Regions from separate parts of the Halomonas aquatica genome, predicted to be linked through region 1. Evidence: predicted binding sites of a transcription regulator. Region 1 holds the regulator's gene; each other region holds the start of a gene.
What was found. The regulator sigma-54, encoded in region 1, starts transcription at its own class of promoters, with help from an activator protein. The targets are predictions, from matches to a motif close to TGGCACNNNNNTTGCTNT.
Positions count from the first base shown of each region.

Region 1 (9,583 bases):
CTTCGATCGTGTCAGCGGTGCCGCCACCCTGTATGGTGGGGTACTGGAAACCCGTGGTCCGGTGGAGATCGAGGGGCCGGCGACCCACTTCACCCTGGACGGCAGCGTCGACCTGGCTCGCCGGGAACTCGACCAGCGTCTGGCGGTTACCGTTCCGGTCAGCAACAACCTGCCGCTGGCAGCGATACTGGCCGGCGCCCCGATCGTCGGCGGTGCCCTGTTCATCGCCGACAAGCTCTTCGGCGATGCCATCGACCGCGTGACCCGAATCCACTATCGCGTGCAGGGCCCCTGGACCTCGCCGCGGATCGCTCTGGAAAGTGCCGAATGACATCACAGACTCACGACATGCTCGACGAGGCTTCTGACTTGCTGCTGACGCCGGGCGGCCTCGACCTGGCGGCCCTGGATGCCGGACTCGGCCATGCCATGGGCCGTGGCATCGACTATGCCGACCTCTACTTCCAGCGCAGCTGGCACGAGGGCTGGGTGCTGGAGGACGGCGAGGTCAAGGAGGCCAGCTACAACATCGATGGCGGCGTCGGCGTCCGTGCCCTGGCCGGGGAGAAGACCGGTTTCGCCTACTCCAACCAGATCACCGCCGATGCCCTTGCCGAGACCGGGCGCACGGCCGCCGGCATCGTGCGCAGCGGCGCTCGCCTGCCGGTGGCGCCGGGGGTGTCCATGACCTCATCGGCACGCTATGCAGGGGTCGACCCGCTCACCGGCCTCTCCGCCGAAGACAAGATAGCCATGCTCAAGCTGGCCGATCGGGTGGCCCGGGCGGCGGACCCTTCGGTGTCCCAGGTCAGCGCCTCGCTCACCGGGGTCCACGAGGTGGTGCTGGTCCGGGCCAGCGATGGCACCCTGGCGGCGGACATCCGCCCCCTGGTGCGCTTCAATGTCAGCGTGATCGCGGTGAAGGATGGGCGACGCGAGCGCGGCAGCGCCGGCGGCGGCGGACGCTATGCCATGGCCCGGCTGCGAGACGAGAACGTGGCCGAACGCTATGCCCAGGAGGCAGTTCGCCAGGCGCTGGTCAATCTGGAGGCCGTCGACGCGCCGGCCGGGCAGATGCCGGTGGTGCTGGGGCCTGGCTGGCCAGGCATCCTGCTCCACGAGGCGGTGGGGCATGGCCTGGAGGGCGACTTCAACCGCAAGGGCAGCTCGGCCTTCGCCGGGCGCATGGGCCAGCGGGTGGCCTCTAGAGGAGTCACGGTGGTCGACGATGCCACCCTGGCGGACCGTCGGGGCTCCATGACCGTCGACGACGAGGGAACGCCGGGCCAGTGCACCCCGCTGATCGAGGACGGCATCCTGACCGGCTACATGCAGGACAAGCTGAATGCGCGGCTGATGGGCATGGCGCCCACCGGCAACGCCCGGCGCGAATCCTTTGCCCACCTTCCGATGCCCCGCATGACCAATACCTACATGCGCGCGGGGAACGATGACCCCGCGGACATCCTGGCCAGCGTGTCGCGTGGCATCTACGCGGTGAGCTTCGGCGGCGGTCAGGTGGATATCACCTCGGGCAAGTTCGTCTTCTCGGCGAGCGAGGCCTACCTGATCGAAGATGGCCGGATCACTGCCCCGGTCAAGGGGGCGACCCTGATCGGCAATGGCCCCGAGGCCATGGGTCGCGTGTCGATGATCGGCCACGACATGGAGCTGGATACCGGCATCGGCGTCTGCGGCAAGGAAGGGCAGGGCGTGCCGGTGGGCGTCGGCCAGCCGACGCTCAAGCTAGACGAGCTGACCGTGGGTGGCACCCAGTCCTGAGGCAAACAAGGGCTGTTCTTGCCGAGAAGCGAAAGGTTTACAACCCCGCGGTATCGCGGATCAGGCGGAACAGTCGGCGGGCGTTGGTCGGCGGCTTTTCCTGGTCGCGTTCGCGACGGGCGTTTCGGATGAGCTGGCGCAGCGCCTGACGCTCGACGTCTGGAAACTCGACCACGAAGGCCTCCACGGCGTCGTCGCCTTCCGCGATGAGCCGGTCGCGCCACTGCTCGAGGCGGTGAAAGGCATGATCGCGGCGCAGCGTCTCGTTCTCGATCTCGTCGAACACCGCCTGGATGCCCTCGAGGTCCTCGCCGCGCATCAGCTTGCCGACGTACTGCATGTGGCGGCGGCGGGCCTCGCGGGCCTTGATGCGCCCGGTCTCCTCGACGGCGGCCAGCAGGTCATCCGAGAGCGGGAATCGCCCACGCTGGGCATCGCTCATGGCGATGATCTGTTCGCCGAGCTGCTGAAGGGCCTGCATCTCGCGCTTGAGCTGGGACTTGCTGGGCCGCTGTTCGGCCGGGGATAGGTCATCCTGGGTCATGCCGGTTCCACGTCGTCGGGGTCGAATTGCGCGCTAGTATATCAGCCCGCGGCAAGGGGCTGGACAATGCACCATCTTGAGGGCCGGCGCCATGGCCGGCCGACTGAGGAGAGACGTTCATGACACAGGCATTCGATGCCACCGCCCAGCAGGCCTTGCTGGAAAGTCGCGCCCGGATGGCCCTGGACCTGGCCCGCCAGCTCGGGGCCGAGAGCTGCGAGGTGGGGGCCAGCGTCGATCAGGGCGTCGGCGTCAGCGTTCGCGAGGGCGAGGTGGAGACGGTCGAACTGTCCCGGGACCAGGGGATCGCCATCACCGTCTATGTGGGACAGCGCAAGGGCAGTGCCTCCTCCAGCGATGCCGGCGAGGCCTCTGTGCGTGCCGTGGTCGAGAAGGCCCTGGCGATCGCCCGCCATACCGGCGAGGACCCGGCTTCGGGCCTGGCCGATGCGGCACTGATGGCCACGGACCTTCCCGATCTCGATGTCCATCACCCCTGGCCACTCTCCATCGACGAGGCCACCGAACTCGCCCTGCGCTGCGAATCGGCCGGGCGAGGCATGGCGGGCATCAAGAGCTCCGACGGGGCCAGCCTCTCCAGCGGCGAGGGGGTGCGCGTTTACGGAAATAGCCACGGCTTCCTGGGCAGCCAGCGCGGCAGCCGCCACTCGCTTTCCTGCATGCTGATTGCCGAGGATGAGAACGGCATGCAGCGCGACTACGACTATACCAGCGCCCGCGACCCGCGCGATCTGCTTGACGCCGAAGCGGTGGGCGAGAGCGCCGCCCATCGCACCCTGCGCCGCCTTGGCGCCAGGCGCCCGGCCACCGGCCGGATGCCCGTGCTCTTCGACCCGACTCTGGCCAGCGGCCTGGTCGGCCACCTGATGAGCGCCATCGCCGGGGGCTCCCTCTTCCGCGAGGCATCCTTCCTCTGCGAACGCCTGAATGATGCGCTCTTCCCGGAGTGGTTCGGCCTCGGGGAGCGCCCCATGGAGGTAGGGGCGATGGCGAGTTCGCCGTTCGACAACGATGGCGTGCAGACCCGAGACAATGTCTTCATCCAGGACGGTCGCCTGGCCAGTTACATGCTCTCGGCCTACAGCGCTCGGCGGCTGGGCCTTCAGACCACCGGCAATGCCGGCGGCGCCCGTAACCTGCGCCTCACCGCGCCGCTTGAGAGCCGCGAGTCGCTGCTCGCGCGCATGGACCGTGGCGTGCTGGTCACCGAACTCATGGGGCAGGGCGTCAATGGCGTGACGGGCGACTACTCGCGCGGTGCGGCCGGCTTCTGGGTCGAAGGCGGCCGGATCCAGCATCCGGTGGAGGAGTTCACCATTGCCGGCAACCTCGAAACGATATTCAAGGGGCTGGTGGGCGTGGGGGATGATACCGATACCCGAGGCAGCATCCATACCGGCAGCTGGCTGATCGACGAGATGATGGTGGCAGGCAGCTGACCAGCATGATGCCTGGCAAGGGCCGGTCCTGGCCTGCCCTCAGGCATCCTCGTGGAACCGGGCCTCGAAGAGCGCGATGATGGCCTCGAGGGCCGCCTCGGCGTCCTCGCCGTCGGTGCAGACCTCGAGCTCGGTGCCGCAGGGTGCGGCGAGAATCAGCAACGACATGATGTTGCCGGCATCGGCTTGCTGGCCTCCCCGGTGAACGGTGACCCGCGCATCGAAGGGCTGGCAGCACTGTACCAGCTTGGTGGCGGCGCGGGCATGCAGGCCGCGCCGATTGGTCAGGGTCAGCTTGCGTCTCGGCACGCGTCAGGTTCCTTGCTGTTGCGTGTCGTGGCCCGCCGTTTCTTCGGTGGCGAGTTTGACCTGCATCCCCAGCTCGCGATGGCGAAGTCTGACGCCGGCATGCCGCCGCGAGAGATGATTGGCCAGTCGTTCGGCCAGGTAGACCGAGCGGTGCTGGCCCCCGGTGCAGCCGATGGCCACGGTGAGGTAGCTGCGCTGGCTGTTCTGGTAGCGCGGCAGCCAGCGCTCTACCCAGGCGAGGATGTCATCGTGCATCTCGGAGACCACCGGGTAGCTGTCGAGGAAGGCGATGATGCTGGCCTCTCGTCCCGTGGCGTCCCGCAGTGCCGGGTCCCAGTAGGGGTTGGGCAGGCAACGGGCGTCGAAGACGATGTCCGCATCCAGCGGCACCCCGCGCTTGAAGCCGAAGGACTCCACGGTCAGGGTCATCTGCTCGGCCCGATGGCCCGCTACCTGGTCGGTGATGCGCCCCCGTAGCTCGTGCACCGAGAGCCGCGAGGTGTCGATCACCAGATCGGCGAGATCGCGGATCTCCGAGAGCGCCTGTTCCTCGGTGTCGATGGCCTCGGCCAGGGTCATGCCACTGCCGCGTGTGAGCGGGTGGCGGCGCCGGGTGTGGGAGTAGCGCTCCAGCAGGATCCGCGCATCGGTGGTCAGGTAGACCACCTGGCACTCAAGGTCGCGGGTGCGCAGGTCATCGAGCAACTCGGGAAAGCGTTCCAGGGCTTCCGGGAGATTGCGGGCATCGATGCTGACGGCGATCGAGGAGCGCACGCTGCGATCACCCTGGAGCTCATCAACGAGTGGGCCGAGCAGCATCGCCGGCAGGTTGTCGATGGCGTAGTAGCCCAGGTCTTCAAGCGCCTGCAGCGCGATCGACTTGCCGGAACCCGACCGGCCACTGATGATCACGAGCTGCATGCGGGTCTCCTGGTCGTGGTAATGGCCGGGCGGCCAAGGAGGATCAGCCTCCCTGGCCGCCGGTCTGGGCCTGTTGTCGAATCGCCTCCATGAGGAGCTCATGGAGCTCGCGCTGGCTTGCGCTGTGACGCAGGCGGGCCCGGGTGTCGGTGTCGTTCATCACGCCGGCGACCTGGCCGAGCAAGGCGAGATGCGCCTCGTCGGCCTCCTCGGGTACCAGCAGCACGAAGACCAGGTCTACCGGTTCCCCGTCGATGGCATCGAAATCCACCGGTTCGGCCAGCTTGAGGAAGCCGGCGATGGGTGCCTTGCAGTGAGGGTTTCGTGCGTGGGGGATGGCGACCCCGTTGCCGATGCCGGTGCTGCCCAGTCGTTCGCGGCCGATCAGTCGGCTGAAGACCTCCTGGCTGTCGAGGCTCGGCGTGTTCTGGGCAATGAAGGTGCTGAAGAATTCCAGCACTCGCTTCTTGCTCCCCCCCGGCACATCGAAGAGGGTGCGCTCGGGGGGCAGGATGGCGTCCAGTGTCATGACGGAATCAGCGGGCGCCAGCGCCCTGGGCGCGGGCCTGGGCCTTTTCCTTGTGCTTCACCAACTGACGGTCGAGCTTGTCGGCGAGAGCATCGATGGCGGCATACATGTCATTATCCATGGCCTCTGCATGGAGGTCGGCACCGGCGGCATGAAGGGTGCAGGCCGCCTGCTGGCGTTCCTTCTCCACGGAGAGGGTGACCTGCACGTTGGTGATGTTGTCGTAGTGACGCTCGACGCGGGTAAGTTTCTCCTGCACATAGTCACGCAGTGCGTCGGTCAGGTCTACATGGTGGCCGGTGATGTTGACTTGCATGACACGCTCCTTGCTCTTACGGGGTGTGAATCGATTGTAACCCTTTTTGTCGTCCTGCATACCCCCGCGGTCGAGGGGATTGGATTTCTCGCCGAATAGCGTGATTTCAATTGCTTGCGGCAAATTCGGGAGAAAGCATCCGGGTACTGGAGTGCGCCATTGGACCCCGTTCAACGCAGCCGCTTGCGCTCGCTGGAGGAGGGGATTCCCATCGCCTCGCGATATTTCGCTACCGTGCGTCGCGCGACGCCGATGCCGGCCTCATCGAGCAGGGCGACCAGCTTGCTGTCGGAGAGTGGCTTGCGAGGGGCCTCGTCCTGGATCAGCTTGCGAATCCGGGCGCGGATGGCGGTGCTGGAGTGGGCATCACCCTCGCCGTTGCCGCCTCCTACCTGGCTGGAGAAGAAGTACTTGAGCTCGAACATGCCGCGCGGGGTATGGATGAACTTCTGGGTGGTGACTCGCGAGATGGTCGACTCGTGCATCTCCACGACCTGGGCGATATCGGCCAGGATCAGGGGTTTCATGGCCTCCTCGCCATGCTCCAGGAAGTCGATCTGGCGCACCATGATCTCGCGGCCCACCCGCAGCAGCGTATCGTTACGGCTGGAGAGGCTCTTCATCAGCCAGCGCGCCTCCTGCAGGTGGTCCTTGAGGAACTGGTTGTCCTCGCTCTTGTCGGCTCGTCGAATCAGCGCGGCATAGTCGGGCTGGATGCGCAGGCGCGGCATGGCCTCGGGATTGAGTTCTACCTGCCAGCCATCGCGGGCATGCCGCGCGATCAGATCGGGAATCACATAGTCGTTGTCGTTTTCGGTGAAGGCGCTGCCGGGGCGGGGATCCAGCGAGCGTACCAGGTCGATCACCGTGTCGAGGGCCTCATCGTCGAGGCTGAGCCGGCGCTTGAGAAGGCGTCGGTCGTCGCCGGCGAGGGCCTCGAGGAACTGGCGAACCAGGCGGCGGGCCTGGGGCAAGAGCGGTGTGTCATCGGGCAGGGTGGCCAGTTGCAACATCAGGCACTCGCGCAGGTCACGGGCGAAGACCCCAGTGGGCTCGAACTGCTGGAGGCGCAGGAGCACCTGCTCGAGTTCCCGGCTCCTGAGGCCCGCGAGGCCCTGGGCCCTGAGGCCGTCGCGGATCTCCTCCAGGGGCTGGGTGAGGTAGCCGTCGCCGTTCAGGCTGTCGATCAGGCTCTCGGCGATGAGCATCTGGCGCTCGTCCAGGTTGGTCATGGCCAGTTGCCAGGCCAGATGGCCCTGCAGGCTCTGCCCCGACGCCTGACGCTCGAAATCGGGACCCTCGCCACTGCCGCCGGCAGGAACGCTACCAAGGTCCTGATAGGTATCCGACCAGTCGCTGTCGGTGGTGAGTTCGTCGGGAATCTCGCTGGCCCAGTCGTCGTCGGGTGTTTCGTCCACCTCCTCTTCGCCGAAGTCATCTTCGACATCCAGCAGGGGGTTGGAATCCAGCGCCTGCTGAATCTCCTGGCGTAGGTCCAGGGTCGAGAGCTGCAGCAGGGCGATGGCCTGCTGCAGCTGGGGGGTCATGGTCAGCTGGGTGCCGACGCGAAGCTGCAGGGAAGCCTTCATGGCCATGAGAGGAGTTCCCCCGACGTGAGGAAAACTCCCACCCTAGCCCCTGGCCGAGGGGGTTGCAACTGGAAAAATGCAACAATCGTGCCATGCGCAATCTTCATGCCGCTTAGCCATAACGACATTTATATCATGAGATTGGAGTTCAGAGCCGGAAGTCCTGGCCCAGGTAGACCTCGCGGACGCGCTGGTTGGCCAGGATCGCCTCGGCATTGCCCTCGGCGATGATCCGGCCGTCACCGACGATGTAGGCGCTGTCGCAGATATCGAGGGTCTCGCGCACATTGTGGTCGGTGATCAGCACGCCGATTTCTCGGGCCTTGAGCTGGCGGATGATGCCCTTGATCTCGCCCACCGAGATGGGGTCGACGCCGGCGAAGGGTTCGTCGAGCAGGATGAAGGCAGGCTCGGTGGCCAGCGCCCGGGCGATTTCCACGCGTCGCCGTTCGCCACCGGAGAGGCTCATGCCCAGGTTGTCGCGGATGTGCGTCACGTGGAAGTCCCCGAGGAGCTCCTCGAGCCTGGCCTCGCGGCCCCTGCGGTCGAGGTCCGGGCGTGTCTCGAGGATCGCCATGATGTTGTCGGCGACCGACAGCTTGCGAAAGATCGAGGCTTCCTGGGGCAGGTAGCCGATGCCGGCCCTGGCCCGCTCGTGCATGGCTGCGGTCGAGAGGTCCAGGTCGTCGATATGCACCTCGCCGGCATCGGCGCGCACCAGACCGACGATCATGTAGAAGGAGGTAGTCTTGCCGGCCCCGTTGGGGCCGAGCAGGCCGACGATCTGGCCCTGCCCGATGGAGAGGCTGATGTCCTGCACCACTCGGCGACGCTTGTAGCCCTTGGCCAGGTGCTGGGCTCTCAGGGTCTTCATCACTGGCCGCCCTGCTTTGCGGGCTCGAGGGTCATCCGCACCCGCTGGCGCTCCTGTACACCTTCTGCATCGGAGCGGGCCTGGACGACGCGGCGGTCGAGGAAGTATTCGAGGTAGCCACCATCGAAGGTGTCGCCACCCTGATGCAGTTCGGCGCGGTCTATCAGTTCGATGCGGCGCTCGGCGACGTGGTAGATAACGGTGCGGCCCCAGCCGCGGACCATGGGCTCGTCCGGTGCGGGCAGTTGCTCGATGTAGGCGCGCTCGCCGGTGGCGGTGGCTTGACTGAGCTGGCCCTGGTCGTTGCGCCGTATTTCCACACGGTCGCCGGTCAGCTGCATGCTCCCCTGGCGGATGTCCACATTGCCGGTATAGACGGCGGTGCCTTCGCGATCGTCGAGATCGAGCTGATTGGCCTCCACCTCGATCGGGGCGCTGGCGTCACCCTCCAATGCCAGTGCCTGAGCACTGCCTAGCAACAGGCCGATGACGACGAGGGTCGAAAGGGGGGCGAGGGAAGTTCGCGTCATGACTCGGGGTCCTCGTGGGTCTGGGGCGGATGGTGGCCGCGGACATTGTCGGTCAGCCGGGCGCGGTTGTCATGGATCCAGGCGTCGAAGCGCTCGCCGCTCATCCGCTGGGGAGGTTGGCGCAGCACAGCCGGCGTCTCGCTCCAGGCGTGGCCGCTATCGGCATCGAAATGCAGGATCTCGGTGTCCAGTTGCCAGCGCTCCGCAGGGGCCCGGAGCTGCGCATCGCCGGACAGGGTCAGCGGGTTGCCGCCCGTCTCCAGGGTGCCTCTGTCGCCGCGGGCCAGCCAGACTCGGCCCGAGTCGTCCAGCAACTTGCCCTGCGGGCGCTGCAGGCGGGTGATGTCGTCATGGGGGGTGTGGGTCAGCCGCGGAGTGTCGAGGCGCTGGTGGGGCTGCCCCTTTGCATCGAAGCGGGTCAGCCGGGCGTTCTCCAGATAGTAGTCTGGCTCGCCCGACGCGCCCCCCGGCACCGGGCCGGGGAGGGGGGCGTCTTGCAGGTCGAGCAGGGCCAGTCCGCCACCCAGGGCGAACAGCAGCAGCAAAAGGCCGGTGCGAAAGCCGGGGCGCGGCAGGCCCATGGATCAGGTCGAGCCGTGCAGGTAGGTGTCGAGCACGGCGTCCCAGTGTCCCTGGGCCTGAAGAAGGGTGTCGCAGATCTCCCGAACAGCGCCGTGGCCGCCCATGGTTTCGGTCACCCAGTCGGCCTGGCCGCGGATATAGCTCGGT
Region 1 is NZ_JBEGCJ010000005.1:292,885-302,467, reverse strand. It holds gene ABE960_RS12635 (YhdP family phospholipid transporter) at 1-331, shown strand, start outside; gene tldD (metalloprotease TldD) at 328-1,782, shown strand; gene yjgA (ribosome biogenesis factor YjgA) at 1,820-2,326, opposite strand; gene pmbA (metalloprotease PmbA) at 2,446-3,786, shown strand; gene ABE960_RS12615 (HPr family phosphocarrier protein) at 3,826-4,095, opposite strand; gene rapZ (RNase adapter RapZ) at 4,099-5,016, opposite strand; gene ptsN (PTS IIA-like nitrogen regulatory protein PtsN) at 5,060-5,545, opposite strand; gene hpf (ribosome hibernation-promoting factor, HPF/YfiA family) at 5,553-5,861, opposite strand; gene ABE960_RS12595 (RNA polymerase factor sigma-54) at 6,032-7,456, opposite strand; gene lptB (LPS export ABC transporter ATP-binding protein) at 7,599-8,324, opposite strand; gene lptA (lipopolysaccharide transport periplasmic protein LptA) at 8,324-8,854, opposite strand; gene lptC (LPS export ABC transporter periplasmic protein LptC) at 8,851-9,435, opposite strand; gene ABE960_RS12575 (KdsC family phosphatase) at 9,439-9,583, opposite strand, start outside.

Region 2 (9,583 bases), on a different contig from region 1:
ACCAGCTGCTGGTGGCGGCTTCCACGGCCACCACCACGCGTCTGGCCCAGGGCCAGTTTCCGGGCATGACTGCCGACATGGTCAACTGGATCGGTGCCCTGGGCGCGGACTATGGTGTCATCGCCGTGTCTGATGACTCCGAGATCGATGATCTCCCCGAGATGATGGAGGCCCTCAAGGAGGACCCGCGCAGCATCAAGTTCGCCGGTGGCAGTGCCAAGGGCGGTTGGGATCATCTCAAGGTGCTGATCGCCGCCCAGGCGGCTGGCGTCGAGAACCTGCCTCGCATCGCCTACCTGTCCTACAACAACGGCGGCGAGGCCATGACTCAGGTGGTCGGCGGGCACGTCGACGCCTTCACCGGCGACATCTCCGAGGCCCAGGGCTTCATGGAATCCGGTGATCTGCGCGTGCTGGCCGTGCTCTCCGAGGAGCGCCTGCCTGGCAAGTTTGGCGATATCCCCACTGCAATGGAGCAGGGCATCGATGCCATCGGCCCCAACTGGCGCGGCTTCTACATGCCCGCCGACATCTCCGATGATGCCAAGCAGTACTGGGTGGATGCCATGGACACCATCTACGAAAGCCAGGAGTGGCAGGACGTCATGACCAACAATGGCCTGATGCCCTTCCACATGAGCGCCGGTGAGTTCGAGAGCTTCGTGACCGACCAGATCGTTGATATCGAGCAGCTTTCCAAGGACATCGGGCTGATTCAGTAATGACCTTCAATGATCGCATCTTTGGAGTGATGATGATCGCCCTGGCCGTCGCGTACGGCTGGGGCGCCACTCAACTCCCCGAACCCTTCGGTGGCAGCGAGGCCGTTGGTCCCGAGACCTTCCCGCTGCTGCTTTCGGTGGTGCTGGCCCTGTCCAGCCTCTACCTGATCGTCAGGCCCGACCCGGATAATGCCTGGCCCTGGAGCCGAACGGGCATCGAGCTGGTGATCTCCGTGGTGGTGCTGGTGCTCTACGCCATGCTGCTGCAGCCGCTTGGTTTCATCCTCAGCACGGCCCTGGCCGTCGGCACCTTGTGCTGGCGCATGGGCGCGCAGCCGCTGCGTGCCTACCTCACCGGCGCGGTCTCCGGCCTGGTGGTCTACCTGGTATTCAACTTCGCCCTGGACCTCGCGCTGCCGCTGGGCCTGCTCTCGTTCCTGGAGGTGAACTGATGGAGACCCTCGGCTATCTGATCGACGGCTTCGGCGTCGCTTTAGCGCCGCACAACCTGATGTTCGCCCTGATGGGCGCCTTCCTGGGCACCCTGATCGGTGCGCTGCCGGGCCTGGGTCCGGCCAACGGGGTGGCGATCCTGATCCCTCTGGCGTTTACTCTGGGCCTCGCCCCCGAGACCGCCCTGATCATGCTCACCGCGGTCTATGCCGGTGCCATGTACGGCGGGCGCATCTCGTCGATCCTGCTCAACATTCCCGGCGATGAACCCGCCATGATGACCTGCCTCGATGGCTACCCCATGGCCCAGCAGGGCAAGGCGGCGGAGGCCCTGGCAATCTCCGCGGTGGCCTCGTTCATCGGCAGCCTGGTGGCCACCATCGGCCTGATCCTGCTGGCGCCGTTGTTGGCCGACTTCGCCTTGACCTTCGGTCCCGCGGAGTATTTCGCGCTTTTCCTGCTGGCCTTCGCCACCCTTGGCGGCATCACCGGCAAGAACCCGATGAAGACGATAGTGGCCGCGGCCATCGGCCTGATGATCGCCACCATGGGCATCGACAACACTGGCGTGCAGCGCTTCACCTTCGGTGTTCTGGAGCTCTACGAGGGGGTGGACTTCATCATCGCCATCGTCGGGCTATTTGCCATTTCGGAGCTGCTGTTCTTCATCGAGGAGCGCGCCGGCGGTGGCAAGGAGAAGATGGTCGTCAACAAGCTCAAGCTCTCCTGGGCCGACATCCGCCACATCCTGCCATCGAGCCTGCGCGGCGGGGTGCTGGGCTTCATTGCCGGGGTCTTGCCCGGTGCCGGCGCTTCGCTTGGCAGCTTCATCGGCTATACCCTCGAGAAGAAGGTGGTCGGCAAGAAGGGCTATTTCGGCCAGGGCGACCCGCGTGGGGTGGCCGGGCCCGAGGCCGGTAACAACGGCGCTTCCAGCGGTGCGCTGGTGCCCATGTTGACCCTCGGCGTCCCGGGCAGCGGGACCACGGCCGTGCTGCTGGCGTTGTTGATTTCGCTCAACATCACGCCGGGGCCGCTGATGTTCACCCAACACGCCGACGTCGTATGGGGGGTGATCGCGGCGCTGCTGATCGGCAACTTCCTGCTGCTGGTGCTCAACATTCCACTGGTCGGCATCTTCGTGAAGCTGCTCTCGGTGCCGCCGATGTACCTGTTGCCGGTCGTCACCATGATCGCCTTCGTGGGGATCTACTCGATCAGCAACACCACCTTTGACCTCTATTTCATGGTGGCCTTCGGTGTGGGGGGGTATGTGCTGCGCAAGCTGGAGATCCCGCTGGTGCCGGTCATCCTCGGGCTGCTGCTGGGTCCTGAGATGGAGAAGAACCTGCGCCATGCCATGGACATATCCGATGGCGACTGGACCATCCTGTGGGACAGTGGGCTGGCCATCGGCCTGTGGGTATTCGCCGGTCTGGGACTGATCCTGCCGTACGTTGTTGGTCCCATCCTTCGCAGCCGAATGAAGGTAACGACCGGTACGGGCAATCCGGAAGGCGACTAGCCATCTCGCTTCCTGTCTGCCCCGCGGGGGCGTCGGCCTGGCCGGCGCCCCCGTCTTCTTGTTGATCGCTATGCGCCATAGTGGTGCGCTGCACCAGTATGGCGGGCGATCGTGGAGCGGGGCGGTGACGCGCCTGCACCAGAATATGGCCTGGCGGCGGATTCCCCCTTCTTGTGATGTGCGTCCAATAGGCTGATTAAAAAAGTAAAAATCGACATCCCGCCGAAGTGGCACATCCCTTGCGGTTACATGTACGAGGCATTCCTGCGATGTCCTCCTGCGCTGGACTAATCATCAACAAGAACATTGATCGCTAGGAGATCTCATGATCCCGTCATCCGCTTTCCGCTCTCCCCGCTGGCTGGCCGCATCCCTCCTGAGCCTGGGGGTGGCTGCACCCGCCATGGCCCAGGAGGATCCGATCAAGGTCGGTATCCTTCACTCGCTCTCCGGCACCATGGCCATCAGCGAGACGGTGCTCAAGGACACAGTAGAGATGCTCATCGAGCAGCAGAACGCCCAGGGCGGCCTGCTCGGTCGACAGCTGGAAGCCGTCGTGGTCGACCCGGCCTCCGACTGGCCGCTGTTCGCCGAGAAGGCTCGCGAGCTGTTGTCCCAGCAGGAGGTCGACGTGATCTTCGGCAACTGGACCTCGGTGTCGCGCAAGTCGGTGCTACCGGTGGTCGAGGAGCTCAACGGCTTGCTCTTCTATCCGGTGCAGTACGAGGGTGAGGAATCCTCCGAGAACGTCTTCTACACCGGGGCGGCGCCCAACCAGCAGGCGATCCCTGCCGTCAACTACCTGATGAACGAGGTAGGCGTCGAGCGCTGGGTGCTGGCCGGTACTGACTATGTCTATCCGCGCACCACCAACAAGATCCTCGAGGCCTACCTCAAGAGTCATGGCGTGGTCGATGCGGACATCATGGTCAACTACACGCCGTTCGGTCATTCCGACTGGCAGAACATCGTCTCCGAGATCAAGACGTTCGGCAGCGAAGGCAAGAAGACCGCGGTGGTCTCCACCATCAATGGCGACGCCAACGTGCCCTTCTATCGTGAGCTGGGTAACCAGGGCATCGACGCCGCCGACATCCCGGTCGTGGCCTTTTCGGTCGGGGAGCAGGAGCTCACGGGCCTCGACACCGCGCCGCTGGTCGGGCACCTCGCTGCCTGGAACTACTTCATGAGTGTCGATACGGACACCAACTATGACTTCATCGACTCCTGGATCGAGTACACCGGCGATGATATGGCAGTGACCAACGACCCCATGGAAGCCCATTACATCGGCTTCAACATGTGGGCCGAGGCGGTCCGCAAGGCCGGCACCACCGAGGTCGACGAGGTCAAGGACGCCATCATCGGCGTTACCGTACCCAACCTCACCGGTGGCTATGCGGCGATGATGCCCAACCATCACATCACCAAGCCCGTTCTGATCGGCGAGATCCAGGACAACGGCCAGTTCTCCATCGTCTGGGAAACCCCCTCCACCGTGGCCGGCGATGCATGGTCCGACTACCTTGAGGGTTCGAAGGACCTGATCAGCGACTGGCGTGCTCCGATGCGCTGCGGTAACTACAACGTCGTCAACGGAAGTTGCGGTGGCAGCGAGGCCGAGTAACAGGCCGCCTTCGCAGCACAGGCGTTCCTTCTCGGAGCCAAGCTGAAAGACCCACCGGGCCGACGATCGGCCCGGTGTTTTTGACACGCCACTCGACGATCATTCACAGGACACGTCCATGAAGATCCCCCCCCGTCTCAGGTGGCTGCTGGCCCTTTGCCTGCTGGCCTGCCTTCCGCTGGTCGCCCAGGCCCAGGATGACACCGGCCAGCCCCTGCTGGAGTCTCTCGATGCGGCCTCCTATGCCCAGATGGGTGGGGCCATCGAGGCCATCATCGACAGCGGCGACGAGCGCAGCCGCGGCTGGCTGGAAGCCCTGCTCGGCGGCAAGCTGCAGCGTCAAAAGGAGAGCGGTCGCTTCGTCGTGGTGCTTGAGAACCGGGGCCGGGATTGGCCCGTGGTCGATGCCCTGACCGGAGAGGCGCTCGGCGAGATGTCGCGCCGTGAGCTCGACCGTATCGGCATCAACAATGCACTGCGTGGCCAGTTGGAGAGTGTCCTGGCGGTGCTTGACCTGCGGGTGGATGATGTAGGCGCTCGTCGCGAGGCCGCCCGCGACCTGCTGGGGCAGGTCGACGAGGCCATGGTGGCCCCCTTGCAGGGCATGCTCGAGGCCGAAGCGGATGCCGAGGTCAGTCGCCTGCTGGAGCAGGGGCTGGCGATTCATCGTCTCGAGCAGGGTAGTGTGGATGCGGTCGCCAGCCTGTCGGGCAGTCTCAACAGCCAGGCTCGCGCTGCCCTCAATGCGGCGGCGCGCAGCGACGACCCCGAGCTTTCCGGGGCCGCCGAGGCAGCGCTCGCCGACATCGAGCAGAAGCTCCGACTAAATCGTGGCCTGGAGACCCTCTACTTCGGCCTGTCGCTGGGTTCGGTGCTGGTGCTGGCAGCCATTGGCCTTGCCATCACCTTCGGTGTGATGGGGGTCATCAACATGGCCCACGGCGAGCTGATGATGCTCGGCGCCTATACCACCTGGGCGATGCAGCAGCTGCTTCCCGGCCAGCCCGGCCTGGCCCTGATTCTGTCGATCCCCGCCGGTTTCATGGTGGCGGCACTCGCCGGGATCGCCATCGAGCGTGGGGTCATCCAGTTCCTCAAGGGCCGCCCGCTGGAGACCCTGCTGGCCACCTTCGGCGTCAGTCTGATCCTACAGCAGCTGGTTCGCACCGCCATCTCACCGCTCAATCGCACCGTGGTCACCCCGGAATGGATGAGTGGCTCGCTGATGATCAACGAAGGACTGTCGCTGACCCTCAACCGCCTCTATGTGCTGGGCTTCGCGATGCTGGTATTCGCCGGGCTGATGTTGGTGATGCGTCGCACCCGCCTGGGCCTGGAGGTGAGGGCGGTGACCCAGAACCGCGCCATGGCGCGCTCCATGGGCATCCGGGCGACCCGGGTAGACATCATGACCTTCGCCCTCGGGTCGGGGGTAGCGGGGCTTGCCGGTGTGGCACTCTCCCAGTTGACCAACGTCGGGCCCAACCTGGGCCAGAATTACATCATCGACTCCTTCATGGTGGTGGTGTTCGGTGGGGTGGGCAACCTCTGGGGCACCCTGGTGGCGGGGCTGTCACTGGGCGTGATCAACCAGGTCCTCGAGCCCTGGGCTGGTGCCGTGCTGGCCAAGATCCTCGTGCTCGTGTTCATCATCCTGTTCATCCAGAAGCGCCCCCGCGGACTCTTTCCGCAGAAGGGCCGGGCCGCGGAGGGCTGATTCATGGATTACTCGAGTTCGTGGCTCACCAGGCCGTTCCGTGAACGTGCGACACAGATATTCCTGGGTATCCTGCTCACGGTCCTGGCTACCGTGACGCTTCTCAATCTTGCCCTGCCGGCGGAGCATCCGCTGCATGTCTCGACCTATACCGTGACCCTGCTCGGCAAGTACCTGAGCTACGCGCTGCTGGCCGTGGCCGTGGACCTGGTATGGGGCTATCTGGGGATACTGAGCCTTGGGCATGGCGCCTTCTTCGCCGTGGGCGGCTACGCCATGGGGATGTACCTGATGCGCCAGATCGGCGATCGCGGGGTCTATGGCGATCCGCTGCTGCTGGATTTCATGGTCTTTCTCGACTGGGATGCCTTGCCCTGGTACTGGCTGGGCTTCGACATGGCATGGTTCGCCTTCCTGATGGTGCTGGTGGCACCGGGGTTGCTGGCTCTTGTGTTCGGCTTCCTGGCCTTCCGGTCGCGGGTCACCGGGGTTTATCTCTCGATCATCACCCAGGCATTGACCTTCGCCCTGATGCTGGCCTTCTTCCGCAACGAGATGGGCTTCGGCGGCAACAACGGCCTGACGGACTTCAAGGAGCTGCTGGGCTTCGACCTGCGCAGCGACGCCACCCGGTTGGGCCTGTTCCTGGCCACCGGCGTGGCCCTGGCAGTGGGTTACGTACTGTGTCGAGCCATCGTTGCCAGCAAGCTCGGCAGGGTCAGTGTGGCCACTCGTGATGCCGAGGCGCGCACCCGCTTCCTCGGCTATAGGGTCGAGCGCTTCCAGCTGTTCATCTTCGTGGTCTCGGCCATGCTGGCCGGGGTCGCCGGGGCGCTCTATGTGCCCCAGGTCGGCATCATCAACCCCAGCGAATTCTCGCCGATCTTCTCCATCGAGATCGTGCTATGGGTCGCGCTGGGCGGGCGCGCCACCCTCTACGGCGCGGTCATCGGCGCGATACTCGTCAACTATGCCAAGACGGTGTTCACCGGGGTGATGCCGGATGCCTGGCTATTTGCCCTGGGGGGGATGTTCGTGCTGGTCACGGTGCTGTTGCCCAAGGGCATCGCAGGCCTGCTGGCCTACCGCCTGCGCCGTCGCCAGACGCCGCCGCCATCGCCTGAATCCACTGAGCCCCGGGAGGCCTCCGCATGAACTTCCTGCATTCTCTGGCCGATCGTGACCGGGTCTTCGACTTCCTGGTGCCGGCGTCCTCTCCGGTAGATGTTCGCCACGGCCCGATCCTCTATCTGGATGGGGTCACCGTCAGCTTCGACGGCTTCAAGGCGATCAATGATCTCAACCTGACCGTCGACGATGGCGAGTTGCGCTGCATCATCGGCCCCAACGGCGCCGGCAAGACCACCATGATGGACATCATCACCGGCAAGACGCGACCCGACAGGGGCTCGGTCTGGTTCGGCAGCCGCCACAACCTGCTGGCCATGAACGAGCCGGAGATCGCCAGCCTCGGTATCGGGCGCAAGTTCCAGAAACCCACGGTGTTCGAGGCACTGACGGTGTTCGAGAACCTGGAACTTGCCATGACGGCCGACAAGAGCATCCTGCCCACGCTCACCGCGCGCATGACCGGCGAGATCCGCGACCGGATCGAGGAGGTGCTGACGACCATCGGGCTCACCGAGCTTCGGCATCGACCGTCGGGCGTCCTCTCTCACGGCCAGAAACAGTGGCTGGAGATCGGCATGCTGCTCATGCAGCGTCCTCGGTTGCTGCTGGTCGACGAGCCGGTGGCCGGTATGACCGAGCAGGAGATGGAGCGCACCGCCGAGCTGCTTACGGGCCTCGCCGGCAAGGGCAAGCAGTCCGTGGTGGTGGTCGAACACGACATGGGCTTCGTGCGCTCCATAGCTCGCACGGTGACGGTGCTGCACCAGGGTAGCGTGCTTGCCGAGGGCAGCATGGACCAGGTCTCCAATGATCCCAAGGTCGTCGAGGTCTACCTGGGCGCCGACCCCGAGGAGGACGCCGCCTGATGCTGACCATCGAGACGCTCAATCAGTTCTACGGCGAGAGCCACACCCTCTGGGACCTGGACCTCGAGGTGCCGACGGGGCAGTGCACCTGCGTGATGGGGCGCAACGGGGTGGGCAAGACCACCCTGATGAAGTCGATCATGGGCGAGGTGGCGGTGGCCTCCGGCAGCATTCGCTACGCCGATGGCATCGACCTGACCGGCAAACGGGTGGAGGAGCGTTCTCGGCTGGGTATCGGTTATGTGCCTCAGGGACGCCAGATATTCCCGCTGCTCACCGTGGAGGAGAACCTGCGTACCGGCCTGGCCGCTCGCGGGGATGGCCTGACCCGGATTCCTGCGCGAGTCTATGAACTCTTCCCGGTACTCGAGGAAATGAAGCATCGTCGCGGCGGTGATCTCTCGGGCGGACAGCAGCAGCAGCTCGCCATCGGTCGTGCCCTGGTCCTCGAGCCTAGGTTGCTGATACTCGATGAGCCGGGGGAGGGCATCCAGCCCAACATCGTGACCCAGATCGGCGAGGTGATTCGCCGGTTGATGCGCGAGGATGGCCTCAGCGTGCTGCTGGTGGAGCAGAAGCTGCCCTTCGCCCGCAAGTATGCCGATCGCTTCGTCATCATGGACCGAGGGCGTCCCGTGGCCCGCGGCAAGATCGGCGATCTCTCCGATGCCTTGATCCGCGAGCACCTGACGGTCTAGCCGATTTCATCAGATTATGCTGGCCAGCCACGACGCCTTGGCGTAGCCCTCCGCGCATGCACCAGTTCGGAATGGTTGCCCGCAGGCATTCCCGGCCTTGGTGCATGAGCCCCTTCTTATTGCACCTATATGGTGCGTAATAGGGGTAATGTTGTTTCTTTTTGGCTAATGTAAGCCATTGAAAGCAGTGAAGTAACTCTGGTCCTCACCGTTCTGGTACAGCCCTTGCCCTGACAGGGGAGTTACCACCTTCCTGACAGGGCGCTATGCCATGACGGCCTTCCCGACACTCACGCCAGCGCAGGCCTCGGGGCACCGCTTCGATGCCGGGCGCCACTGGGCGGCCTCCCTGGACCTGGCCTTCGAGCCCCGTGACGGCGTGACCCGCATGACGAGAGCTCGTCATCTCGGGCCGCTGCGGGTCCAGCGCCCTTTCCACCCCGAGGGCCGTCAAGGGGCCTGCCACGTCTACCTTCTGCATCCGCCGGGCGGGCTGGTCAGCGGTGACGCCCTGACCGTCACCGCGCGGGTCGGCGCCGGCGCCCATGCGCTGCTGACCACCCCGGCCGCCAACAAGCTCTACCGGGCCGATAGCCACGGCGTCGCCTGGCAGCAGCATACGCACCTCGATGTCGCCGCGGAGGGTGTCCTCGAGTGGCTGCCCCAGGAAACCCTCGCCTTCGACGGCTCAAGGGGCGAGCAACGAACCACCATTTCCCTGTCGGAGACGTCACGCTGCCTCGGCTGGGAGGTAATGGCCCTGGGCCGCCCGGCGAGCGCGCTGCCCTTCGCCAGCGGATGCATCGAGCAGCGCTTCCATCTGACCCGCAACGGCCGGCCGCTG
Region 2 is NZ_JBEGCJ010000003.1:140,020-149,602, forward strand. It holds gene ABE960_RS06910 (Bug family tripartite tricarboxylate transporter substrate binding protein) at 1-722, shown strand, start outside; gene ABE960_RS06915 (tripartite tricarboxylate transporter TctB family protein) at 722-1,174, shown strand; gene ABE960_RS06920 (tripartite tricarboxylate transporter permease) at 1,174-2,700, shown strand; gene urtA (urea ABC transporter substrate-binding protein) at 3,026-4,327, shown strand; gene urtB (urea ABC transporter permease subunit UrtB) at 4,446-6,044, shown strand; gene urtC (urea ABC transporter permease subunit UrtC) at 6,048-7,199, shown strand; gene urtD (urea ABC transporter ATP-binding protein UrtD) at 7,196-8,041, shown strand; gene urtE (urea ABC transporter ATP-binding subunit UrtE) at 8,041-8,739, shown strand; gene ABE960_RS06950 (urease accessory protein UreD) at 9,011-9,583, shown strand, end outside.
Region 2: a site for sigma-54 is predicted at 2,929-2,946, ahead of urtA (urea ABC transporter substrate-binding protein). Genes of this name have one in related genera too.

Region 3 (9,583 bases), on a different contig from region 1:
ACTGCCAGAGCCACCATCGCAGCGGCTTCACCTGGCTGGTGGGCAAGGCGCTGGGCTTCGAGAAAATCCGCGGCTACGCCGGCTCCTGGAAGGAGTGGGGCAACCGCGATGACACGCCCATCGAGACCTAGTGGTGTAACCCCGGCCGGTCGTGCCATCTCGCCTGGCCGCCCTTCACGACACACAGACGGAATACTGCCCTTGTCACTCGCCCGACTCTTTGCCCTCATCCAGTACCCCCTGCCCCATCACCTGCTCTCGCGGCTGGTGGGGTGGCTCGCCGACTGCCGGTTACCCTGGCTGAAGAATGCCCTCGTGCAGGCCTTCATCCGGCAGTTCCGCGTCGACATGGACGAGGCCGCCGAATCCGACCCGACGGCCTACGCGAGCTTCAACGACTTCTTCACCCGCGCCCTGGAAGACGACGCCCGCCCCATCGGCGAGGGCGTGGTCTCCCCTGCCGACGGCACCCTCTCGCAGTTCGGCCCCATCGAAGCCGGCCAGCTGCTCCAGGCCAAGGGCCATTACTTCTCCACCATGGAACTGCTTGGCGGCGACGGCGAGGCGGCACACCGCTATCTGGGGGGCGCCTTCGCCACCGTCTACCTTTCGCCGAGTGACTACCACCGAGTGCACATGCCGATGGCAGGCACCCTGACCGAGATGGTCTATGTGCCCGGTCGCCTCTTCTCGGTGAATGCCGCCACGACCCATCATGTGCCCAACCTCTTCGCCCGCAACGAGCGGCTGGTGTGTCACTTCGACACCGAACAGGGACCCATGGCGATGGTACTGGTGGGGGCGATGATCGTCGCCGCCATCGAGACCGTGTGGGCCGGGCAGGTCACGCCGCTCTCCGGCGAGGTGCAGCGCGTCCGCTTCGACACCCCGGTGCGCCTGGAGAAGGGCGAGGAGATGGGGCGCTTCAAGCTCGGCTCCACCGTGGTGATGGCCTTCGCCGAACCGGTCACCTTCAGTGACGACCTAACCCTGGGCGCCAAGGTGCAGATGGGGCAGACGCTCGGGGCTGACACTCCCGCATCGCCCGCATAGCGCATAGATCGCCCGTATAGAGAGAGGCGACGGGGCCAGGATCAGCCCCGAACGATGTTGCCGGGGATAATTAACAGCGCGGCGTGGCGAAGGCCATCACCTCCGCCACGCTCTCCCTGCCCAGCGCCAGCTGGATCAGCCGGTCGAGCCCCAGCGCCACGCCGCTGCCTTCGGGCAGGCCAGCCTCCAGCGCCGCCAGCAGGCGCTCATCCACCGCCACCTCGGCGAGCCCCAAGGCGCGCCGGGCGGTATTGTCCGCCGAGAACCGCGCGCGCTGCTCCGCGGCATCGGTGAGCTCGTCGTAGCCGTTGGCGAGCTCGAGCCCCTCCCGGTAGAGCTCGAAGCGTGAGGCCACCCACTCGCCGTCCTCCGGGTCGCGATGGCGCCGCGCCAGGGCGGCCTGGCTGGCCGGATAGTCGACCACCACGTCGAGCCCGTCGCGTCCCAGGCCGGGTTCGATGGCGAGGCTCATCAGCAGGTCCAGGCAGCCGTCTCGGTCGCTGTCAACCATCTCAAGCCCGCCGGTCTCGCCGGCCAGTCGACGCAGGGTCGCAAGCGACGTCGTGAAGGGGTCGATGCCCAGCACCTCTCGGAAGAGCTCGCGATAGCGGCGCCGCCGAAGCGGCCGTGGGTCATGGCCGAGCACCCGCCCCACCAGCGCGGCGGTCTCGTCGATCAGCTCGTCGAGGCCGAGGCCGGGGCGATACCACTCCAGCATGGTGAACTCGAGGTTGTGGCGCCGGCCCACCTCGTCGTCGCGGAAGCTTCTGGCCAGCTGGAAGATCGGCCCGCTGCCGGCGGCCAGCAGGCGCTTCATGGCTAACTCCGGGGAGGTCTGCAGCCAGAGCCGTTCACGCCCCGCCGGGGTGGTCGCCTCGGTCGAGAGGGAGGCGAGGTGCACCTCGGTGCTGCCCCCGTGGCCGAGCACCGGGGTCTCCACCTCCAGCACCTCGCGCTCGGCGAAGAAGGCCCGCACCTCGGCGATCAGCCGCGCCCGTTCCCGCAGGGTCGCGATCTCGGCGGTGGGACGCCAGTCGTCTGTCATGTACCAACCTCCAGAACCGACAAGGCCACGCCGCTGGCGTGGCCCTGTAACAGTATCAACCAAGCTATGGCCCTCTCCGAGCGAGCGCAGGAAGGGCCACACCTCACGCGCGGGAGACGTACTCGCCGCTGCGTGTATCCACCTTCAGCACCTCGCCCTCGTTGATGAACAGCGGCACGCGAACCACGGCGCCGGAGGAAAGGGTCGCCGGCTTGGAACCGCCCTGGGCGGTATCACCCTTGAGGCCCGGGTCGGTCTCGGTCACCTCGAGCTCGATGAAGTTCGGTGGGGTGACGTTGATGACGTTGTCGTTCCAGAGGGTCACGGTGTAGGGAACCTGCTCCTTTAGCCACTTCCCGGTGTCGCCCAGTGCCTTCTTCTCCACGGCGTACTGCTCGAAGGAGCCATCGGTCTTCATGAAGTACCACATGTCGCCGTCGGTATAGAGGTACTCCATCTCGAGCTCGAGCACGTCGGCGGCTTCCAGGGAGTCACCGGACTTGAAGGTGTGCTCCAGGACCCGGCCGGTCATCAGGTTGCGCAGCTTGACGCGGTTGAAGGCCTGCCCCTTGCCCGGCTTGACGAGTTCGTTCTCGACGATGCTGCACGGGTCACCGTCCAGCATCACCTTCAGACCGCCCTTGAATTCATTGGTAGAATAGTTCGCCATGATCGCTTACCCATATTCGAGCGCGCCCCCGGCACTGGCCGGCGGCGCGCGCAAGCAGATGAAGTGTCACGGGGGCTTGCCCCCCGTTCGCATTGACTGGTGTGCCGCATGATAACCCGAAGCAGCGCCCTTTTGCAGCGCCCCGACAGGGAGACGAAGCCCCTGCCCATGCAGGCTCGCTGGCAGACCCAGCTGGCCAGGGCGATCCGCGATCCCCTCGAACTTTGCCGCCGCCTGGGCCTGGATGAGGCCTTGCATGGCGGGGCCGAAGCCGGCCACGCCCTCTTCGAGGTGCGGGTCCCCGAGGCCTACCTGGCCCGTATCCGCCCCGGTGACCGGGCGGACCCGCTGCTGCGCCAGGTCCTGCCGCTGGGCGAAGAGGCCCTGCCCACGCCCGGCTACGTGGCCGACCCACTGGCCGAGGTCGAGCACACCCCGGCCCCGGGGCTGATCCACAAGTACGCCGGGCGAGTGCTGCTGATCGCGAGCCCCGCCTGCGCCGTGAACTGCCGCTACTGCTTTCGCCGGCACTTCCCCTACGAGGAGAATGCCCCCTCGAGGGCTCAGTGGGACGAGAGCCTCGAGCACATCCGCCGTGACACCACGATCCGGGAGGCCATCCTCTCCGGCGGCGACCCCCTGGCGGCCAACGACCGTCAACTGGCCTGGCTCGTCGAGCGGCTCGAGGCGATCCCGCACATCAGGCGCCTGCGCCTGCACACGCGCCTGCCGGTGGTGATTCCCGACCGCATCGACGACACCCTGCTCGGCTGGCTCGGTTCCACGCGGCTGCAGAAGGTGATGGTGCTGCACATCAACCATGCCCACGAGATCGACGAAGCCGTGGTGGCCGCCTGCGAGAGGCTCAAGGCGGCGGGCGTGGCGCTGCTCAACCAGAGCGTGCTGCTGCAAGGCGTCAACGATGACATCGAGACCCTGGCCGCGCTCTCCGAACGCCTGTTCGAGGCGGGCATCCTGCCCTACTACCTCCACGTGCTCGACCCGGTGGCCGGCGCCGCGCACTTCGACGTGTCCGATGCAAAGGCCCGCGAGCTGGTCGCGGGCCTGAGGGAGGTGCTGCCGGGCTTCCTGATGCCGCGGCTGGTGCGTGAGATCCCCGGCGAGACGAGCAAGACGCCGCTGTGATGGCCTGCCGCCCCTGAGTCACGCACCCTTTTGACGCCATGGCGTTCATGACTCACCAGAACAGTGCTTCCCGGCCTGGCGAGGACAAGGCCTTGCCGAGACATGGCCCAGGAAAGGCCATGACCCCATTGGCTTTTTTTCCAACTGGCCGGGTGTTTGCTATGTGTAGGGTGACACGGGGTATCGGCAGCCCAGGCTGCCACACAATCTGGTTTCCAATGGACGGCTAGGGTTCCGGTTGCATCGCGTACGCCCCTGATGCAACGCCAGGTCCGAGAGCCGTCGACCCGGCATCTGCAAGGCGTCTTCTCGTCAGGGACAACGCTCGCAGAGGCAAGGTTACACGGCGGGGGAAAAGCCCGGGAGGAGAGGTGCAGCAGGCTGCGCCGATGCCCCCCCGAATCCCCGAGCCCATGGAGGCCGTCATGACACGCCCATCCCATCCTGTATCCCAATTCGTCGCGTCCAAGCGACTCACCCTCGCCGCCACCGTCTCGACCGCCCTGCTGGTATCGACACTGGCCAGCACCCCTCTCCAGGCTCAGGAGCGCGACCAGTTCAGCGTCTGCTGGTCGATCTATGCCGGCTGGATGCCCTGGGGCTATGCCGGTACGTCAGGCATCGTCGACCGCTGGGCGGACAGGTATGACATCGACATCGAGGTCATCCAGGTCAACGACTACGTCGAGTCGATCAACCAGTTCACCTCAGGCAACGTCGACGGCTGCGCCATGACCAACATGGATGCCCTGACCCTTCCCGCCGCCAGCGGCGTCGACTCCACCGCCCTGATCGTCGGCGACTATTCCGATGGCAATGACGGGGTGGTGCTCAAGAATGCCGACAGCCTCGAGGAGATCGCCGGGCGCGAGGTCAACCTGGTGCAGTTCAGCGTCTCCCACTACCTGCTGGCCCGGGCGCTGGAAAGCATCGGCCTCAGCGAGCGTGATGTCACGACCATCAACACCGGCGATGCGGACATCGCCAGCCTGTACGCGAGCCGCGACAACATCGATGCCGTGGTGACCTGGAACCCGCAGCTGTCCACCGTCACCCAGGTGGAAGACAGCAACCTGGTCTTCGACTCGAGCCAGATCCCCGGTGAGATCCTCGACCTGATGGTCGTCAATACGGACACTCTGGCCGCCAATCCCGAGCTGGGCCACGCCCTGGTAGGCGCCTGGTACGAGGTCATGGGATTGATGGCCGACGGTGACGAAGCCGCACTCACTCAGATGGCCGAGGCCGCCGGTACCGATCTCGCCGGTTACCAGGAACAGCTCGACGCCACCCGCCTCTATACCGACCCGGCCGAGGCCATCGCCCTGCTGGAGAGCCAAGAACTGCTCGATACCATGCAACGCGTCGCCGAGTTCAGTTTCGAAAAAGGTCTTCTCGGCGACATGGCGCCCGACGCCGGCGTGGTCGGCATCGAAACGCCCCAGGGCGTGTTCGGCGACGAGGGCAACGTGAAGCTGCGCTTCGAGCCGAGCTTCACCCAGGCCTATCTCGACAGCCTGGATTGACCCGTCCGCGGTACGGCCGGTGGCGAGCCACCGGCCATCGACCCTCGCCCTCTCCCCTGACGTGAAACGCCCATGAAGCGACTGATCAACATCATGCCGTCCCCAGGTGCACGCTGGCTGCTGGGACTCGTGCCCTTCGCGCTGATCGCCATGGTCTACCTGGGCATGTCCAACGCACGGCTCGCCGAGAACCCCGACGATCGCCTGCTGCCGGCCCCCGCGACGATGGCCGAGACGTTCCTGACCCTGGCGACCGAGGAGAACATGCGCACCGGCCAGATCACCCTCTGGGCGGACACCTTCGCCAGTCTCGAGCGGCTGCTGATCGGCGTGGCGATCAGCGCCGTGATAGGCCTCACGATGGGCATCGCCAATGGTGGCCTGCCGCTGGTGCGCGCCAAGCTCTCGCCGCTGATCACGGTGGTCTCGCTGATCCCGCCGATGGCGATCCTGCCGATCCTGTTCATCGCCTTCGGTACCGGCGAGGCGGCCAAGATCGCCTTGATCGCCATCGGCGTGACGCCCTTCCTGATCCGCGACCTGCAGGGCCATGCCCTGCACCTGCCCGACGAGCAGCTGATCAAGGCCCAGACCCTCGGCGCCAGCTCCTGGCAGGTGCTGACCCGAGTGTTGCTGCCCCAGCTCACCCCGCGACTGCTGAATGCCACACGTCTCGCGCTGGGCACCGCCTGGCTGTTCCTGATCGCCGCAGAGGCCATCGCCGCCCAGGATGGGCTCGGCTATCGCATCTTCCTGGTGCGCCGTTACCTGTCGATGGACGTGATCCTGCCCTACGTGGCCTGGATCACCCTGCTCGCCTTCCTGCTCGACCAGCTGCTGGCATGGATCTCGCGTCGGGCCTTCCCCTGGTACCACGCCGGTGAAGGAGACGCGTCATGAGCCTTCTCGAAGCCAAGCGTCTGGAAAAGCACTACGGCGGCCACGTGGTGCTCGAGGGCCTCGATTTCACGGTCGACGCCGGCGAATTCGTCACCCTGGTCGGCGCCTCGGGCTGTGGCAAGACCACCTTCCTCAAGATGCTGCTGGGTACCGAGCGGATCTCTAGCGGCGAGTTCATCCTCGACGGGCGGCCGATTCCCGACGAGCCAGGGCCGGATCGCGGCGTGGTGTTCCAGAAATACTCGGTGTTTCCCCACCTGACGGTGCTCGGCAACGTGATGATCGCCGAGGAACTGGAACAGTCACGGCTATTGGGCAAGTGTTTCGGTGCCGCCCGCCGCCGTGCCGCCGACAAGGCGCGCGAGCGCATCGCACAGGTTGGCCTCGACCAGGCCCTCGCCAAGTATCCCCATGAGCTCTCCGGCGGCATGCAGCAGCGTCTGGCCATCGCCCAGGCCCTGATGATGCGGCCGCGTATCCTGCTGCTCGATGAGCCCTTCGGCGCTCTCGATCCGGGTATCCGCCAGGACATGCATGAGCTGATCACACGACTGTGGCAGGAACAGCAGCTGACCATCTTCATGATCACCCACGATCTCAAGGAGGCCTTCGCCCTGGGCACCCGGCTGTGGGTCTTCGACAAGCTGCGCCACGATCCCCAGGCTCCCGAGGCCTTCGGCGCCACCATCACCTATGACCTGCCGATCGGGCGGCACGCGCCTCCGGAAGACCTCCCGGCCCACTTAGCGGCCCGCGGCATCGAGACCCTGACACAGGAGACGCTGATATGAGCACGCCAACAGAAGCGCTCTATACCACCCACCTGCCCGGCGGCCACCACTGGTCGCTGCGCCTGCGCCGCGGCACCACCCTGACCCTGAGCGCCGGCGCGGCCGACACCAATGTCGGGCTGCTCTGCTACAACCCCGAGAACCTGCTCGAGCGTCTGAACCTGCCCGATACCCTGAAGTGCCAGCACACCTTCAAGCTGACCCGGGGCCACTGTCTCTACTCGGACATGGGTCGGATCTTCGCGTCGATCACCCACGACGACCTGGGCTGGCACGACAGCACCGGTGGCAACCTGATGCCCCGCCACCTGATCGCCAAGGGCTGGCAGCCGGTGAGCTATCAGCAGGCCCACAACGACTGGACCCGCACCGGCCATGACGCCTTCCTGGTCGAGCTCGCCAAGTACGGCCTGGGGCGGCGCGACCTGGCCGCCAACCTCAACCTTTTCGCTCGGGTGGAGAGCGACGACGAGGGGCGGCTGCGCTACGTGCCCGGGCACTGCAAGCCCGGCGCCAACGTGACCCTGCGTTTCGAGATGGACACCCTGGTACTGCTGCATACCTGCCCGCACCCGCTGGACCCAAGCCCCGAGTATCCCCGGCGCGGCGTGGACATCTCGCTCGGCACGGCCCCCCCCCCGGCCGAGGACGACGTCTGCTACCGCTCGCGGCCGGAGAACGCCCGCGGTTTCGAGAACAATCGCCTCTATCACCTGGGGCTTTGAGCCGGGAGGACGCCATCATGATCATCGAAAGTACCCTGCGCCCCGAGAACGCCGTGCATCGCACCACCGTGGACGCCGGCGACCATTATATCGGCACCGTCAGGGCCGGCCAGACGCTGCGGATCCTCGACCTGGAGGGAAACCAGGCGGCCGACACCCTGTTCTTCAATGCCCATGACACCGCCGAGCGCTACAGCGCCATGGATACGGTGCGCGAACAGGGCGCGGTCTACCTGACCGCCGGGTCACAGCTGATCTCCAGCGAGGGCAACCTGCTGCTGACCATTACCGCCGACACCTGCGGTCGCCACGACACCCTGGGCGGCGCCTGTGCCAGCGAGAGCAACACGGTGCGCTACGACCTGGAGAAGCGCCATATGCACTCCTGTCGCGACAACTGGATGCAGGCGGTCGCCAACCATCCCGAGTTCGGGCTGACCAAGCGCGATATCACCCACAACATCAACTTCTTCATGAACGTCCCGGTGACCGCCGACGGCGGCCTGACCTTCGAGGATGGCATCTCGGCCCCGGGCAAGTACGTGGAGATGGTCGCCGAGATGGATGTCATCGTGCTGGTATCCAACTGCCCGCAGCTCAACAACCCCTGCAACGGCTATGACCCGACGCCCATCGAGCTGCTCGTATGGGAGTGAATCGCGCGTCGAGCAAGTGAATCGCCGACCCTGCCCGTGGCTCATCGGGCGGGCTCATCGGTCGGGCTCCCCGGGGACGACCCCGGCGGCCGTATTCTCGAACGCGGGACGACCCGCACCGTTCACGGACAAGGCCAGATGTTCACCAAGGTCCTGATTGCCAACCGCGGCGCCATCGCCATGCGCATCCTGCGGACCCTCAAGTCGTTGGGGGTAGGCTCGGTCGTCGTCTATGCCGAGGCCGACCGCGATGCACCCTACGTCTACCAGGCCGACGAGGCCTGCTCGCTGGGCGAGGGGCCGGCAGCCGACACCTATCTCGACATCGACAAGCTGATCGACGTTGCAAAGTGCAGTGGGGCCCAGGCGGTTCACCCCGGCTATGGCTTCCTCTCCGAAAACACTCGCTTCATCGAGGCCTGCGATGCCGCCGGCCTGGTATTCCTCGGCCCCACCGCCGAGCAGATCCGCGACTTCGGTCTCAAGCACCAGGCCCGGGCACTCGCCGAGCAGGCCGGGGTGCCGCTGGTGCCCGGCTCAGGCCTCCTCGACGGCCTCGACCAGGCCCTCCACGAGGCCGAGCACATCGGCTACCCGGTCATGCTCAAGTCCACCGCCGGAGGCGGCGGCATCGGCATGCAGGTCTGCCAGGATGCCGGTCAGCTCGAACGCGCCTTCGAGTCGGTACGCGGCCTCGGTGAGCGCAACTTCGGCGATGCCGGCGTCTTCGTCGAGGCCTATATCGCTCGCGCTCGCCATATCGAGGTACAGCTGTTCGGCGACGGCCAGGGCCGGGTCGTCGCACTCGGCGAGCGGGACTGCTCCACCCAGCGCCGCCACCAGAAGGTGATCGAGGAATGCCCGGCTCCCGACCTGCCAGAGAGGGTTCGCCGCGAACTGCATGAAACCGCCGTGCGTCTCGGCGAGGCCGTGTCCTACCGCAGCGCCGGCACCGTGGAGTTCATCTACGATGCCAAGCGCCAGACCTTCTACTTCCTCGAGGTCAATACCCGCCTGCAGGTGGAGCACGGGATCACCGAGGAGGTCTGGGGGGTGGACATCGTCGAATGG
Region 3 is NZ_JBEGCJ010000001.1:88,294-97,876, forward strand. It holds gene ABE960_RS00395 (sulfurtransferase) at 1-131, shown strand, start outside; gene asd (archaetidylserine decarboxylase) at 202-1,053, shown strand; gene epmA (EF-P lysine aminoacylase EpmA) at 1,124-2,098, opposite strand; gene efp (elongation factor P) at 2,202-2,768, opposite strand; gene epmB (EF-P beta-lysylation protein EpmB) at 2,877-3,914, shown strand; guanidine-I (ykkC/yxkD leader) riboswitch at 4,130-4,282, shown strand; gene ABE960_RS00420 (putative urea ABC transporter substrate-binding protein) at 4,340-5,440, shown strand; gene ABE960_RS00425 (ABC transporter permease) at 5,513-6,340, shown strand; gene ABE960_RS00430 (ABC transporter ATP-binding protein) at 6,337-7,131, shown strand; gene ABE960_RS00435 (urea amidolyase associated protein UAAP1) at 7,128-7,856, shown strand; gene ABE960_RS00440 (urea amidolyase associated protein UAAP2) at 7,874-8,512, shown strand; gene uca (urea carboxylase) at 8,651-9,583, shown strand, end outside.
Region 3: a site for sigma-54 is predicted at 4,060-4,077, ahead of ABE960_RS00420 (putative urea ABC transporter substrate-binding protein). Genes of this name have one in related genera too.